DNA from 2 places in the Neorhizobium petrolearium genome. Region 2 is predicted to be linked to the other one. Evidence: riboswitches for the same ligand, from Rfam matches in the RefSeq annotation. Region 2 holds a riboswitch; the other holds the start of a gene.

Region 1 (7,128 bases), 1.2 Mb from region 2:
CGGCAAAATCCGGCGCCTGTTCGAGGTAGCGGATCGTCGAGGCCGGATGGCGGAAGACTTCGCCTGACTGCGGCTCGACCATGCCGGCGGCGATCTTCATCAGCGTCGACTTGCCGGAACCGTTGCGACCGACGAGGCAGATGCGGTCGCCTGGCTCCACCTGCAGGCCCGCCCCAGCGAGCAGCGGCGCGCCGCCAAAGCTCAGGAAGATATCGTCCAGTTTCAAGATGGGGGGTGCCAAAAGTCAGGCTCCTGTCATGTCGTAGGGGCGAGCAAGGATCATCGCTCTGCCGGCCTTCAGATGGAATTCCACCGGTCCTTCTGCAATGTTCGAGACCGTACGAGAAGAGCCGAAGGGAAGCCCAAAATTGTGGAGCGGATAACGCGCACCAATGATGTCCAGGCCTTCCAGTGCCGAAAAACCGATGATCGAAAAGAGCGAGCCTTTCGGCAAGTCGAGCTTTTTATCCCCCGGCAGCAGCGGCACCGCCTCCTCCTCGCCGGACGTGAGCAAAATGTCGAAGCCGCGTTCGGCAAGGCTTATGGCATGGAAGAGATGCTGGAGCGCGTGATCGCTCCGTTCCCCGCCGAGTGCACCGACGAAAATCAGCCGTGCGGCGCCGCGGTCGATCGCTTCCGTAGTGGCGATCTCACCGTCTGTCTCGGTCTTGGCGGGCGGATAGGTTTGCTGTTTCACGCCCGGCCATTGTCTTGCAAGTTCGGCATCGGTGGAATCGAAATCGCCGACCCACAGTTCGGGCTCGACGCCGAGTGTCGCTGCATGTCGCATGCCGCTGTCAGCCGCGATGAAGCGGCTGGTACTGGTCGCTTCCAGCAGTCGGTCGGTGACGGTGAGATCGCCGCCAAGCAGGATGGTAAAGGTCGAATGGCTCATGGTCACTGCCCTTAGCGTAAAGGGACCTCATTGGGAAAGCTGTTGCACCGCCGAAGCCAAGCTTTTAGTTTGCGGCTCGCTTTTCAATCGGGATATCAGGATGCAGTTTCAGGGTACAGCGGACTATATCGCGGACAAGGATCTGATGGTGGCGGTGAATGCCGCGATCCGGCTCGAGCGCCCGCTGCTGGTGAAAGGCGAGCCGGGTACCGGCAAGACTGAACTTGCCCGGCAGGTGGCAGCAGCCCTTGGTCTCGATCTCATCGAGTGGAACATCAAGTCCACCACAAAGGCACAGCAGGGCCTCTACGAATATGATGCGGTCTCGCGCCTGCGCGACAGCCAGCTCGGCGACGAGCGGGTCCACGATGTCGCGAATTATATCCGACGCGGCAAGCTTTGGCAGGCCTTTGCGGCGGACAGGAAGGTCGTCCTGCTGATCGACGAGATCGACAAGGCGGATATCGAATTCCCGAACGACCTTCTGCAGGAACTCGATCGGATGGAATTTCACGTCTACGAGACCGGCAAAACGGTCAAGGCTAGAGTCCGGCCCATCGTCATCATCACTTCGAACAATGAGAAGGAGCTTCCAGACGCTTTCCTGCGCCGCTGCTTCTTCCACTACATTCGTTTCCCGGATGTCGAGACGCTGTCACGCATCGTCGAGGTGCATTATCCGGGTATCAAGCAGACCCTCGTGCGCAACGCATTGATGCAGTTCTATGAAATCCGCGAGATGCCGGGGCTCAAGAAGAAGCCGTCGACGTCAGAGGCGCTCGACTGGATACGTCTCCTCGTTGCAGACGATGTCGACCCGGCCGATTTGCGCGGGGACGTGAAGAACGCGCTGCCGAAGCTGCATGGTGCGTTGCTCAAGAACGAGCAGGATGTCCATCTTTTCGAGCGGATCGCCTTCATGGCGCGGCGCGAGCGGTAAGCGGAAGATTTTGCTCCCATTGACGACAGGCATAGCAAGGCGTATTTGAAGGTCCGTAGTTTCGTGGTGATTTGGCCGGCCGGCTTGCAGCCACGTAAAAAAAGTCGCTAAAGGGCCGCGAGAAGATGACTTCCCCAGATCATGCTTCCCCGGGCCGGCTGCGATTTTTCGTCGCCGGTTTTTTATTTCGTGGGTTTAGACATGCCGATCAAGATTCCCGATACGCTGCCTGCCTTCAGCACCCTCGTTTCCGAGGGCGTGCGGGTGATGACCGAAACTGCGGCGGTGCGGCAGGACATTCGTCCGCTCCAGATCGGACTTCTCAATCTCATGCCCAACAAGATCAAGACAGAGCTGCAGATGGCGCGTCTCGTCGGCGCGACGCCGCTGCAGGTGGAGCTGTCGCTGGTGCGAATCGGCAACCACAGGGCCAAGAACACGCCGGAAGAGCATCTGCTGGCTTTCTACGAAACATGGGAAGAGGTGAAGCACCGCAAGTTCGATGGCTTCATCATCACCGGTGCACCGATCGAGACACTGCCTTACGAAGAGGTCACCTACTGGGACGAGATGGAGAAGATTCTCGACTGGACAACCACCAATGTCCATTCGACCATGAATGTCTGCTGGGGTGCGATGGCGGCGATCTACCATTTTCACGGCGTGCCGAAATACGAGTTGAAGCAGAAGGCCTTCGGTGTCTACCGGCACCGCAATCTTGCTTCCTCCTCCGTTTATCTCAACGGCTTTTCGGATGACTTCCAGGTGCCGGTATCGCGCTGGACGGAGGTGCGCCGCGCGGATATCGAAAAGGTACCAAGCCTTGAAATCCTGATGGAATCAGACGATATGGGCATCTGCCTCGTGCATGAGAAAAGGGGAAAGCGTCTCTACATGTTCAATCATGTGGAATACGACTCCACCTCGCTGGCGGATGAGTATTTCCGGGATGTGAATGCCGGTGTCCCCATCAAGTTGCCGCATGACTATTTCCCGCACAACGACGATACTCTGACGCCCCTGAACCGCTGGCGCAGCCATGCGCATCTTCTCTTCGGCAACTGGATCAACGAGATCTACCAGACGACGCCCTACGATCTGGAGAAAATCGGCGAGCCGGAGAAGACCGGCGCGGAATAGGTCAGCATGTTCATTCCCTTCTTCCTGCACCTAAAGGAGGCGAAGGTCCCGGTAACGCTCCGGGAATTCCTGGCGCTTCTCGAAGGCATGGAAGAGGGGCTGGCCGATTTCGACGTCGAGGCTTTCTACTTCCTCGCCCGCACGGCGTTGGTGAAGGATGAACGCCACATCGATAAATTCGACCAGGTCTTTTCCTCCTATTTTCGCGGCCTGGAGATGGTCTCCGGCAAGCCGGGCCTCGATACCCAGAACATTCCCGAAGAATGGCTGCGCAAGCTCATCGAAAAACACCTGACCGAGGAAGAGAAGAAACTCGTCCAGTCGCTCGGCGGTTTCGAAAAGCTGATGGAGACGCTGCGACAGCGGCTCGAAGAGCAGAAAGGGCGCCATCAGGGCGGGTCGAAATGGATCGGCACCGGCGGCACTTCGCCCTTCGGCGCCTATGGCTATAACCCGGAAGGCGTGCGCATCGGGCAGGACGAATCCCGCCATCGCAGTGCAGTGAAGGTCTGGGACAGGCGCGAATTCAGGGATTTCGACGACAAGGTCGAACTCGGCACGCGCAATATCAAGCTGGCACTGAAACGGCTTCGGCGCTGGGTGCGGGAGGGCGCGGCCGAGGAATTCGACCTGCCCGGCACGATCCGTTCCACCGCCGAGCACGGCTACCTCGACGTGCAGACAAGGCCGGAGCGGCATAATGCCGTGAAGCTTTTGATGTTCTTCGATGTGGGCGGGTCGATGGATGACCATATCCGCATCGTTGAGGAACTGTTTTCCGCCGCGCGGGCAGAGTTCAAGCATATGGAGCATTTCTACTTCCACAATTGCCTCTACGAAGGCGTTTGGAAGGAGAACCTCCGTCGCGCCGAGCGAATGGCAACGCTGGATCTCATCCGCAGCTATGGTTCGGACTACAAGGTGATCTTTGTCGGTGACGCTTCGATGAGCCCCTATGAGATCACCCATGCGGGCGGTTCCGTCGAGCACTGGAACCAGGAGCCCGGCGAGGCCTGGATCAGGCGTATCACCGATCATTTCCACCGCTGCGTCTGGCTCAATCCGGTGCCCGAAAATCAGTGGCGCTACACGGCCTCGATCGGGTTGATGCGGCAGTTCATGACCGAACGGATGTTTCCAATGACGCTCGGCGGGCTTGAACAGGCGACGCGCACACTCGCCCGCTGACGGATTTTGCTTCCCGTGACATTGCAGCTTGCCGCCAAATCACGCAGGTTGCCGCCAAATGTCCGGTGGAGGAAAAGGTCATGACGGATCAGAATTTCGAAGTCTTCGGCACGACGGAAAATGGCGAGCCCGTTTATCGCGTGAGAATTGCCGGCGGCGGATTGACCGCGAGTATCATTACATGGGGCGCCGTGATCCAGGATCTCAGGCTGGAGGGCCATCGGCCGCCACTCGTGCTGGGGTTCGAGGCTTTCGATCCATATCCGATCCATTCGCCGTATTTCGGGGCAACGCCCGGCCGTTGCGCAAACCGCATCTCCGCCGGCCGTTTCACGCTCGACGGAAGACAATACCAGCTTGAAATGAACCAACCGGGGATCGGCCACCTTCACGGGGGTACGGATGGTCTTGGCCGCAGCAACTGGTCGATCGTCGATCACGCGGCTGACAAGGTCGTACTTCAGATCACCGATCCCGATGGCCGCGCGGGCTATCCCGGCAATTGCACCGTGACCGCCACCTATCAGCTCAAGGACCACGGCGTGCTGTCGGTGATCTACGAATCCACGACTGACCAGCCGACACTCGCCAACATCTGCCAGCACTCCTATTTCAATCTTGACGGCCGTGAAGACGCCCTTGGTCACGACATTATGATCGCCGCCGATCAGTTGGTCGAAGTGGATGAGAAGCAGTTGCCGACCGGCAGACTGACGTCAGTCGCCGATACGCCTTTCGACCTGCGGGAGATGGGGCCGATGAAGCGGTTCGACGACGGCAAACAGGTCCTGTTCGATCACAACTACTGTCTGTCGCCGGAACGGACACGGAAGCGTTCCGTGGCGCTGGCGCGCAGCGTCTATTCCGGCGTTTCGATGGAAGTGCGGACCACCGAGCCCGGTGTGCAATTTTATGCCGCCTTCAAGCTTCAGGAAATCCCGGTGCCGGGCCTCGAAGGTCGCCGTTACGGCCCCTTTGCCGGGTTTTGCCTGGAAACCCAGGTATGGCCGGACGCGATCAATCATCCGAATTTCCCGAACGTTGTGCTGCGTCCGGGCGAAGTGCTGCGGCAGGAGACAGACTATGTCTTTTCGAAGCAGTGAGCGGGGATAAGCTTGGCTCACCCATGTGGCAGGCGGGGTGCGAAATAGATTCGATGATGGGAAGTCGAACCGCTTCGACATGAGACTTTGGCCGTCGACAGGAAAGTCGGCGGCACAAGCCGGGTCTGCACTATAGAATTCAAGCAGCGACGCTTCCGGCTTCATGCACTATGATCTGGGATATATCGACTTGGAGCAGCGAACTTTGCAAACCATCGACAATCCGTTCGGCACGAGATTGTCACCCATGTCTTAGGGACGATCTGTTACCTATGTCTCCGGTATGGACAGAGAAAAACTGGAGCGGGCGAAGGGATTCGAACCCTCGACCCCAACCTTGGCAAGGTTGTGCTCTACCCCTGAGCTACACCCGCTCATCAAGCCACCGGTCCGGGGTAGATCGCTTGGACCGTGGGTCGCGGCTGTTGCCGACGACGGGCGCTATATGGCCCAGACTTTTTTCAAATGCAACAGGGAAATGACGATTGGCGGCAAGAAAAATTACGATCCGCCCAAACTCCTGACAAACCGCCGGTTCCGCACGTGAACCGGCGGCCGCTTTGTGCCTCAGGAGGCGGGACAGGCCGCGCCGGTTTTCACCCAGGCATCGATGAGCTCGCCGAATTCAGCCTGCGTGCCCGGCACCGGTTCGCGGCCGGCGCCGGGTGCCCAGCCCCAGCCGACGAGTTCGTCATGCGCCATGTGCTCGACCAGTTCGTCCATGGTCATCTCGCCATTGCGTGCCGGATCCTTGATCTGCTGACAGATCTGGCCCAGCGTCTTGCCTTCCCAGGCCATCTCGATCGGCGCAAGGTGCCAGGCAGGATTGCCCGGGATGCTCTTGATCGTGTCTGCCTGGCCCACGACCGGAATATTCTCGGCGCCGTGGCAGGTCGTGCACTGCATGCCGGGCAGACCCATCCCGCCGTCGCCGCGTAAGACCGGCGGTTGATGCGGGCGCATCGACGCGCCCTGCAGCGGCCGGTCGGTGGCAGGATGACAGTTTACGCAGCGCGGGTGCTGGATGACCTTGCCCGCTTCCTGGAAGAGCGCCACCGAGCGTTCCTGCTCGTTGGCGATCGACTGGAAGGAGGCGGCTGGCTTCAGCGTCCTGGCATCGGCCTGGGCGTCCTGCGCCACCGAGACGGGTGACAGCACCGTGCCGACACCCACGAAAAGACAGGCGGCGGCAACGCCGGTGAATGCGAGTTTCCAATTCATCGGGCGTTGATCCTCAAGCCGAAACGATATTGACGATCGGGAGCTTTCTGACAGGTGCTCCCGTGAGGCGCCGCCAGGCATTGGCAACCGCCGGGCCGACGGGCGGCACGCCGGGTTCGCCGACGCCGCTCGGCTTCTCGGTCGACTTGATGATCTCCACCTCCACGTCCGGCATCTCGTTGATCCGGATGGACCGGTAGTCGTGGAAGTTCGACTGGATAATCTTGCCGCCCTTGCCGAGGGTCACCGCATCGAAGAGGACTGCCCCGAGGCCGTAGCCGATGCCACCCTCCATCTGTGCCTTGATGACGTTCGGGTTGACGGCCACTCCGCAATCGACCGCACACCAGACCTTATGGACATGCGGAGCGCCATCGGTCCCGACCGAGACTTCGACGACCTGACCCACATAGGTGCTGAAGCTTTCGACCACCGCGACGCCGCGAGCGCGGCCTTTCGGCACTTGTCCGCCCCAGTTCGCCATCTCGGCAGCCTTCCGGAGCACACCCGCGTGGCGAGGTTCCTCTTTCAGGAGGGCAAGTCGCCCTTCGACGGGATCCCTGCCGATCTTCTCGAAGAGTTCGTCCACGAAAGTCTCGACCGCAAAGCCCGTATGCGTGTGGCCGACCGAACGCCACCAG
Region 2 (7,128 bases):
AGATGGGGCTGCGTGTCAAGCGTTCCCGCTTTCGATCATGTACGAAAATGTTTGGAGAGCTTCAGGCCTTGTGCCTGATAGTTCGAACCGACACCCGTCCCGTAAAGCCCTTCCGGCTTTTCCTGCATATGCTCGTAGACGAGGCGTCCGACGATCTGGCCATCCTCCAGGATGAAGGGCACTTCATGGCTGCGCACTTCGAGCACCGCCCGGCTGCCGCGGCCGCCTGCGGCTTCATGGCCGAAGCCCGGATCGAAGAAGCCGGCATAATGGACGCGAAATTCGCCGACCAGCGGGTCGAAGGGTGTCATCTCGGCTGCATAGAGCGGCGGCACATGCACGGCCTCTCGCGAGACGAGGATGTAGAATTCATCCGGATCGAGGATCAGTTCGGTGCGACCGCGGCTATAGAGCGGCTCCCAGAAATCGAAGATGTCGTGCTGGGCTTTCTTGTCGACATCGACCACCGCCGTGTGGTGCTTGCCGCGATAACCGATCAGCCCCTCTTTGTCGCCAGTGAGATCGATCGACAGCGCGATGCCGCCGCCCGAAACGTTCGGCTTGGTGGCGGCGACGAGAATCTGGTCATTGTGGAGTTGCAGTAGCTCCGGCTCGCCGAGCAGGGCATTCCCCACCCGGAAGCGGATCTGCGACAGGCGCGAGCCGCGGCGCACGACGATCGGGAAGGTGCGCGGCGAGATTTCGAGATAGAGCGGGCCGGAATAACCGGCCGGGATCTTGTCGAATTCCTGCGCGTAGTCGGTGATGACGCGGGTAAAAATGTCCAGCCGGCCGGTCGAGCTCTTCGGGTTAGCCGAGGCCGACATGCTGGCCGGCAGGTCGAGCCTTTCCATCAGCGGCACGATATAGACGCAGCCGGTTTCAAGCACCGCGCCTTCCGAAAGATCGATCACATGCAGTTTCAGACGGTCGAGCTTGTCGGATACGAGGTGCGTGGGGCCAGGCATGAAGCTCGCGCGGACGCGGAAGGCTTTCGTGCCCAGGCGCAGGTCGAGACTTGCGGGCTGGATCTGATCGACGTCAAGCTCTCGCTCGGAGGTGAGCCGTCCACTTTTGAAAAGCGCCGCAATCGCGCGGTCCGCCAGAATGCCTGTTTCGCGAGCCATCATGTCTCTTCCGTATTTCAGGTGACAAAACCAAATCGAGACCATTGACGCAAGAAGGCAGCGGGCGTATGGCAGCTTTATCCCGTGGTGATTTGGCCGGTCGGCTTGCAGCCACGTTAAATAAGTGGCTAAAAAGACCGGGTGCCAAACCGGTCTGCTTTTGCGGCCGGTTTTTTTGTTGTTGAAGGTGGGAACTAACATGACCAAGACATGGCGCCCGGCAACCCAGCTCGTTCACGGCGGCACGTTGCGCTCGCAATATGGCGAAACCTCGGAAGCGATCTTCCTGACCCAGGGCTTCGTCTACGATACGTCGGAAGCCGCCGAGGCCCGCTTCAAGGGCGAGACGGACGGCTTCATCTATGCACGCTACGGAAGCCCCACCAACGATATGTTCGAGAAGCGCATGTGCATGCTGGAAGGTGCGGAAGACGCGCGCGCCACCGCCTCCGGCATGGCCGCCGTCACCGCTGCAATCCTCTGCCAGCTGAAGGCCGGCGACCATATCGTCGCGGCACGCGCCCTCTTCGGCTCCTGCCGCTGGGTGGTCGAGACACTCGCTCCGAAATACGGGATCGACTGCACGCTGGTCGACGGCCGCCATCTCGAAAACTGGGAAAAGGCGATCACTCCGAAGACCAAGGTCTTCTTCTTGGAAAGCCCGACCAACCCCACACTGGAAGTGGTCGATATCGCCGGCGTCGCCAGGCTTGCCAACCAGATCGGCGCGAAAGTGGTGGTCGACAACGTCTTTGCAACCCCGCTCTTCCAGAAGCCGCTGGAGCTCGGCGCGCATATCGTCGTCTATTCGGCAACCAAGCATATCGACGGCCAGGGCCGCTGCCTCGGTGGCGTTGTGCTGTCCGACAAGGCCTGGATCGACGAGAACCTGCACGACTATTTCCGCCATACCGGCCCGGCCATGTCGCCGTTCAACGCCTGGACGCTTTTGAAGGGGATCGAGACCCTGCCGTTGCGCGTCAAGCAGCAGACGGAGAGCGCCTCGAAGATCGCCGATTTCCTGGCCGAGCAGAGCCAGGTGGCGCAGGTCATCTATCCGGGCCGCAAGGACCATCCGCAGGCCGATATCATCGCCAGCCAGATGACGGGCGGCTCGACGCTCGTCGCCTTCGAACTGAAGGGCGGCAAGGAAGCCGCCTTCAAACTTCAGAACGCGTTGGAGATCGTCAGAATTTCCAACAATCTGGGCGATTCCAAGAGCCTCATTACCCATCCGGCCACGACGACGCACAAGAACCTGACGGACGAGGCCCGTGCGGAGCTCGGCATTTCGCCCGGCACCGTACGCTTTTCCGCTGGCATCGAAGACACCGAGGACCTGCTCGAGGATTTCGCGAAGGCGCTTTCCGAAGTTACGGCCTAACAATCCGGCATGGTGAATCCGGTTCTGCCGGATTCACCATATCAGTTATCCCTAATTTCAAGAAACGCTCACACTCCGTTGTTCAAACCGTGAGAATTCTTGACGTTTCAGCAGCCCTGTACAATATCGGCCAGTGTGGTGGATTGAAATTCGCAGTATTGTTCGCGGCAAGCGCTGCGGCGAACTTCCAATCCGAAACCACGCTGGAATTATAAAGCTGCTCATGTTCTTTGGATTCGGAAGTTCGCTCCAAAGTTGCTGCGAAGTATGACGAACTTCGAAATCAGAAACGCAAGTGAGCATTGTTGAGGTGCCGCATGTATCGCGCCCGGACACGAGATATCGAAGTCGCTGTCGAACCCTACTACCTGGAGGAGCAATCCAATCCGGAGGAAAGCCGCTACGTCTGGGGTTACCGCATCGTCATCGAGAATCATTCGCCGATTTCCGTGAGGCTGGTCCATCGTTACTGGCACATCACCGATCAGAACGGTGTGGTGGACGAGGTCGACGGTCCCGGCGTGGTGGGCGAACAGCCACGGCTGAAACCCGGCGATTCCTACGAATATTCCTCGGGCTGCCCGCTCGACACGCCGTCCGGCATGATGTTCGGCCACTACGACATGCAGACAGACGAGGGCGAAACCTTCGAAGTGACCATCCCCGCCTTCTCTCTGGATTCGCCCGGCCTCCTGCGCGTACTCAACTGAACCCGCAGCCGCGGCGACAACCCCGAGGTTATGGGTTGTGCCGTTTTTTCTATTTGTTGCTCCTTTCCTCCTCCGGCATTCTCAGGCCGTCAAAACGGTCTTTGGGAGGAGCCTTGATGACACGTCCTCTTCTGCTGGCGTCCTGCGCCCTTCTGACGTTGGCGGCCTTCACACCCGCGCTGGCGCAGAACAAGAGCAGCTTCATCGACATGAAGGACAGGCCGGATTTTTCGGCCGCCACCGTCTCGCCGCAGATCGCCTGCGGGATGCTGAACGGCCAATCCCTCGCCGACGTAACCATGCTGAAGGCCACGCATGTGGCAATGGCCGGCACCCTGCCGGGCCATTGCCAGGTGACCGGATATATCCGACCGCAGATCCGCTTCGAGATCACCCTGCCCGACAACTGGAACCGGCGGCTCTACATGTTCGGCAATGGCGGTTATGCGGGCGAGAATCTCGCCGCGCCATCACGCATCGCCACGCGCGATGCCGAACTTTCGCGAGGTTTCCTGACAGTCCAGCAGAATACCGGACATGACGCAGCCACCTACAAGCTCGGCGATTTCGCTCAGGATCTCGATCTCCTGATCGACTACGGTTCACGTGCCGTGCATGTGACGGTCGAGACGGCGAAGGCGATCGCCGCACGCTATTACGACCGGCACCCTTCCTTCTCCTACTGGGATGGCTGCTCGACAGGCGGGCGCCAGGGGCTGATTTCCGCGCAGCGTTATCCCGGCGATTTCGACGGCATCCTGGCCGGTGCGCCCGTCCTCGACCTCACCAACACGCAGATATGGGGTGTCTGGAACGCCCGGGCGCTCATCAAGGCGCCGATCAGCAAGGCGCAGCTTCCCGTGCTGGCCAAGGCCGTGATGGACAAATGCGATGGGATAGACGGCGCCGAGGACGGGCTGATCGCCGACCCGCGTCAATGCAATTTCGATCCTGCCAAGGACCTGAAGACCTGCGAGGCCGGTGGTTCCGACTGCTTCACCAATGCGCAGGTGGAAACGCTGAAGACATTGGCCGGCGGCGTGAGGATCAAGGGCGAGACGATATTTCCCGGCGTGCAACACGGAACCGAGGGCGTCGATGCCTCCGGCACCAGCGGCTGGGACATGTGGATGGTCTCCGAAGAGGGCCCGAGCCGGCAGCTCGCCTATGGAGAAACCTTCGTAAAAAACATGGCCATGCTGCCCGCCTCCGGCAAGGCGATCGACTGGAAGACCTTCGACTTCGACACGGAATATCCGAAGATCGGCATGATCCGGGAGATCGTCGATGCGACCAATCCCGACCTCAGCGAATTCGAAAAGCGCGGCGGGCGGATGATCACCTATTTCGGCTGGTCCGACCCGGCGCTCAACCCGATGATGGGCGTCAATTACTACGAATCCGTCCGCAAGCAGATGGGCGCCGAGCGGACTGCGGAATTCTACCGCCTCTTCATGGTACCCGGCATGTACCACTGTAGCATGGGCTACGGCACGGACGTCTTTGACGCCTTTACGCCGCTGATGGATTGGGTGGAAAACGGCAAGCCGCCGGAGGTGATACAGGCCGCTCAGGTGAAGGACGGCAAGCCTGCCATGACACGGCCGCTCTGCCCCTATCCGCAGGTCGCAAAATATTCCGGCAGCGGCGACCTCAAGGACGGCACCAACTTCCAGTGCAAGATGCCATGAGACGAAAAAGGCGGGAGGAAACTCCCGCCTTCGACTTCAAGCCTCGGCGAATTCGGCCGCTTCGTAGCGATACGTGGTCGAGCAGAACTCGCAGGTGACGGCGATATGGCCATCTTCCTGGCTCGCCTCGATCTCCTCGGCGGTAAAGCCGTTCAGCACGCTCTTGATCTTCTCGCGCGAACAACTGCAGCGGTCATAGACGGTCTGCGGTTCGTAGACCCTCACCCCGCGCTCGTGGAACAGCCGGAACAGCAGCCGCTCGATCGGGACCTGCGGGTCCGTCAGCTCGTCCGTGTCGATCGTCTCCACCAAGGTACGCGCTTCCGTCCAGGCATCGTCCTCCGTGAAATCGAGCTCGCGCTCGTCGCCGTCACCGCCATGCAGGTCCGGCTGGCGCATGCGTTCCGGCGCCTGCGGCAGGAACTGGGCGACCAATCCGCCAGCCCGCCAGTTGTGGCGCGGCCTGCCCTCGGCATCACGGTCGAAAAGCTCGGCAACACCCAGACGAACCGTGGTCGGAATCTGCTCCGACTGGCGGAAATAGACGTCGGCAATTTCCTCGAGCGAGGAACCGTCGAGCGGCACGATGCCCTGATAGGGCTGCATGCCCCTGCCCTGATCGATGGTGAAGGCAAGTACGCCGTTGCCCAGGAGATCGGGCGGAGAGGTCCGATCTTCCTCGATGGCCTCGGCAAGCGCCTCTTCGTCATAGCGGGCATAGGCGCGCAGAGCATCGGGCGTGGAAAAGTCAGCGACCAGCAAGTCGACCGGACCGTCGCCTTTGGTCTGGACGGTGAACTTGCCATCGAATTTCAACGAGGTGCCGAGCAGCGCGGTCAGCACGATCGCCTCGGCAAGCAAACGCGCAACCGGCGCCGGATATTCATGGCGGCCGAGAATGGCGTTGAGCAACGGCCCAAGCTGAACCGCCCGTCCACGTACGTCCAAGCCTTCCACCTGGAAGGGAACGACGCGGTCATCTCCGGCAAAATCGAGATCGTTCAGTACCACAGTCGCTTCCGCCATGACTTCACTCCTTCGCGCCAACAGTCTTACACAAGCGCCAGCCCGAGCGGAACCGCTGGCTGGAGGAAAAGACGTGACGATGTATGTTGAAACGCCGCTTCTTAAAAACGCGGCGCGATTGACAGCCGGTAGATGGGACCGGCTTCATTGAAAATCAAGACTGCGCGCAACGAGGCTCAGACAGCGCCAAAGCACCAGGCGAGAATGGACTTCTGGGCATGCAGGCGGTTTTCCGCCTCGTCGAAAACGACCGACTGCGGACCATCGATCACCTCGTCGGTGACTTCCTCGCCGCGATGAGCGGGCAGGCAGTGCATGAAGAGCGCGTCCTTGTCCGCCCGTTTCATCAGCGCGCCGTTGACCTGGTAGGGCTGGAAGATGTTGTGGCCCCGCGCCTTGTGCTCCTGGTTCATGGAAACCCAGGTGTCCGTGACGACGAGATCGGCGCCGGCGACCGCGCGTTCGGCATCGTGGCAGAGCATGATATCGCCGCCATTGTCGCGCGCCCAGTTCAGGAACTTGTCATGCGGTTCGGAACCCATCGGCACCGCCATATTCATGCGATAGCCGAAACGGGCCGCGCCTTCCACGAAAGAATGCAGGACGTTGTTGCCGTCGCCCGTCCAGGCGAAGGTCTTGCCCTTCACCGGACCACGATGCTCCTCGAAGGTCATCAGGTCGGCCATGATCTGGCAGGGATGGGTGTCGTCCGTCAGGCCGTTGATGACCGGCACGGTCGCATGTTCGGCCATCTCCATAAGGCGCGAATGATCGGTGGTGCGGATCATGATCGCATCGACATAGCGGGAGAGGACTTTTGCCGTGTCGCCGATCGTCTCGGCGCGACCGAGCTGCATTTCCGTGCCGGAAAGAAAGAGCGTCTCGCCGCCGAGCTGGCGCATGCCGACATCGAAGGAAACGCGGGTGCGCGTCGAAGGCTTTTCGAAGATCATCGCCAGCATCTTGCCGGCAAGCGGCTTTTCCGCCGTACCCGCCTTGGTCGCCTGCTTGCGGGTCTTGGCATCGTCGAGGATCGTCCTCAGATCCGCCGAGGACATGGCGGAAAGATCGAGAAAATGTTTCGGTGCGGCCATCTTACGGTTCCCTATAGAGAGGGAACCATCAAATGGCGCCCCCTTCTGCCCCTCAGGCTGATTTCTTCAGTTCGGCGGAGGAAAGCTTTTCCGCCG

The links. A riboswitch is a leader RNA that binds a small molecule or an ion and turns the genes downstream of it on or off. The one in region 2 is predicted to bind S-adenosylmethionine.
Region 1: another riboswitch for S-adenosylmethionine. It lies ahead of metA (homoserine O-acetyltransferase MetA); the one in region 2 lies ahead of QEO92_RS00585 (O-succinylhomoserine sulfhydrylase).

What each region holds. Positions count from the first base shown of each region.
Region 1 is NZ_CP123000.1:4,489,731-4,496,858, reverse strand. It holds gene QEO92_RS21870 (ABC-F family ATP-binding cassette domain-containing protein) at 1-241, opposite strand, end outside; gene QEO92_RS21865 (thiamine diphosphokinase) at 245-895, opposite strand; gene QEO92_RS21860 (AAA family ATPase) at 996-1,835, shown strand; SAM riboswitch at 1,889-1,966, shown strand; gene metA (homoserine O-acetyltransferase MetA) at 2,037-2,975, shown strand; gene QEO92_RS21850 (vWA domain-containing protein) at 2,982-4,163, shown strand; gene QEO92_RS21845 (aldose epimerase family protein) at 4,244-5,266, shown strand; tRNA gene QEO92_RS21840 (tRNA-Gly) at 5,566-5,640, opposite strand; gene QEO92_RS21835 (cytochrome c family protein) at 5,834-6,487, opposite strand; gene QEO92_RS21830 (xanthine dehydrogenase family protein molybdopterin-binding subunit) at 6,501-7,128, opposite strand, start outside.
Region 2 is NZ_CP123000.1:114,758-121,885, reverse strand. It holds gene QEO92_RS00590 (2'-deoxycytidine 5'-triphosphate deaminase) at 36-1,130, opposite strand; SAM riboswitch at 1,202-1,280, shown strand; gene QEO92_RS00585 (O-succinylhomoserine sulfhydrylase) at 1,327-2,511, shown strand; gene apaG (Co2+/Mg2+ efflux protein ApaG) at 2,829-3,221, shown strand; gene QEO92_RS00575 (tannase/feruloyl esterase family alpha/beta hydrolase) at 3,338-4,912, shown strand; gene QEO92_RS00570 (Hsp33 family molecular chaperone) at 4,949-5,938, opposite strand; gene argF (ornithine carbamoyltransferase) at 6,115-7,032, opposite strand; gene QEO92_RS00560 (aspartate aminotransferase family protein) at 7,085-7,128, opposite strand, start outside.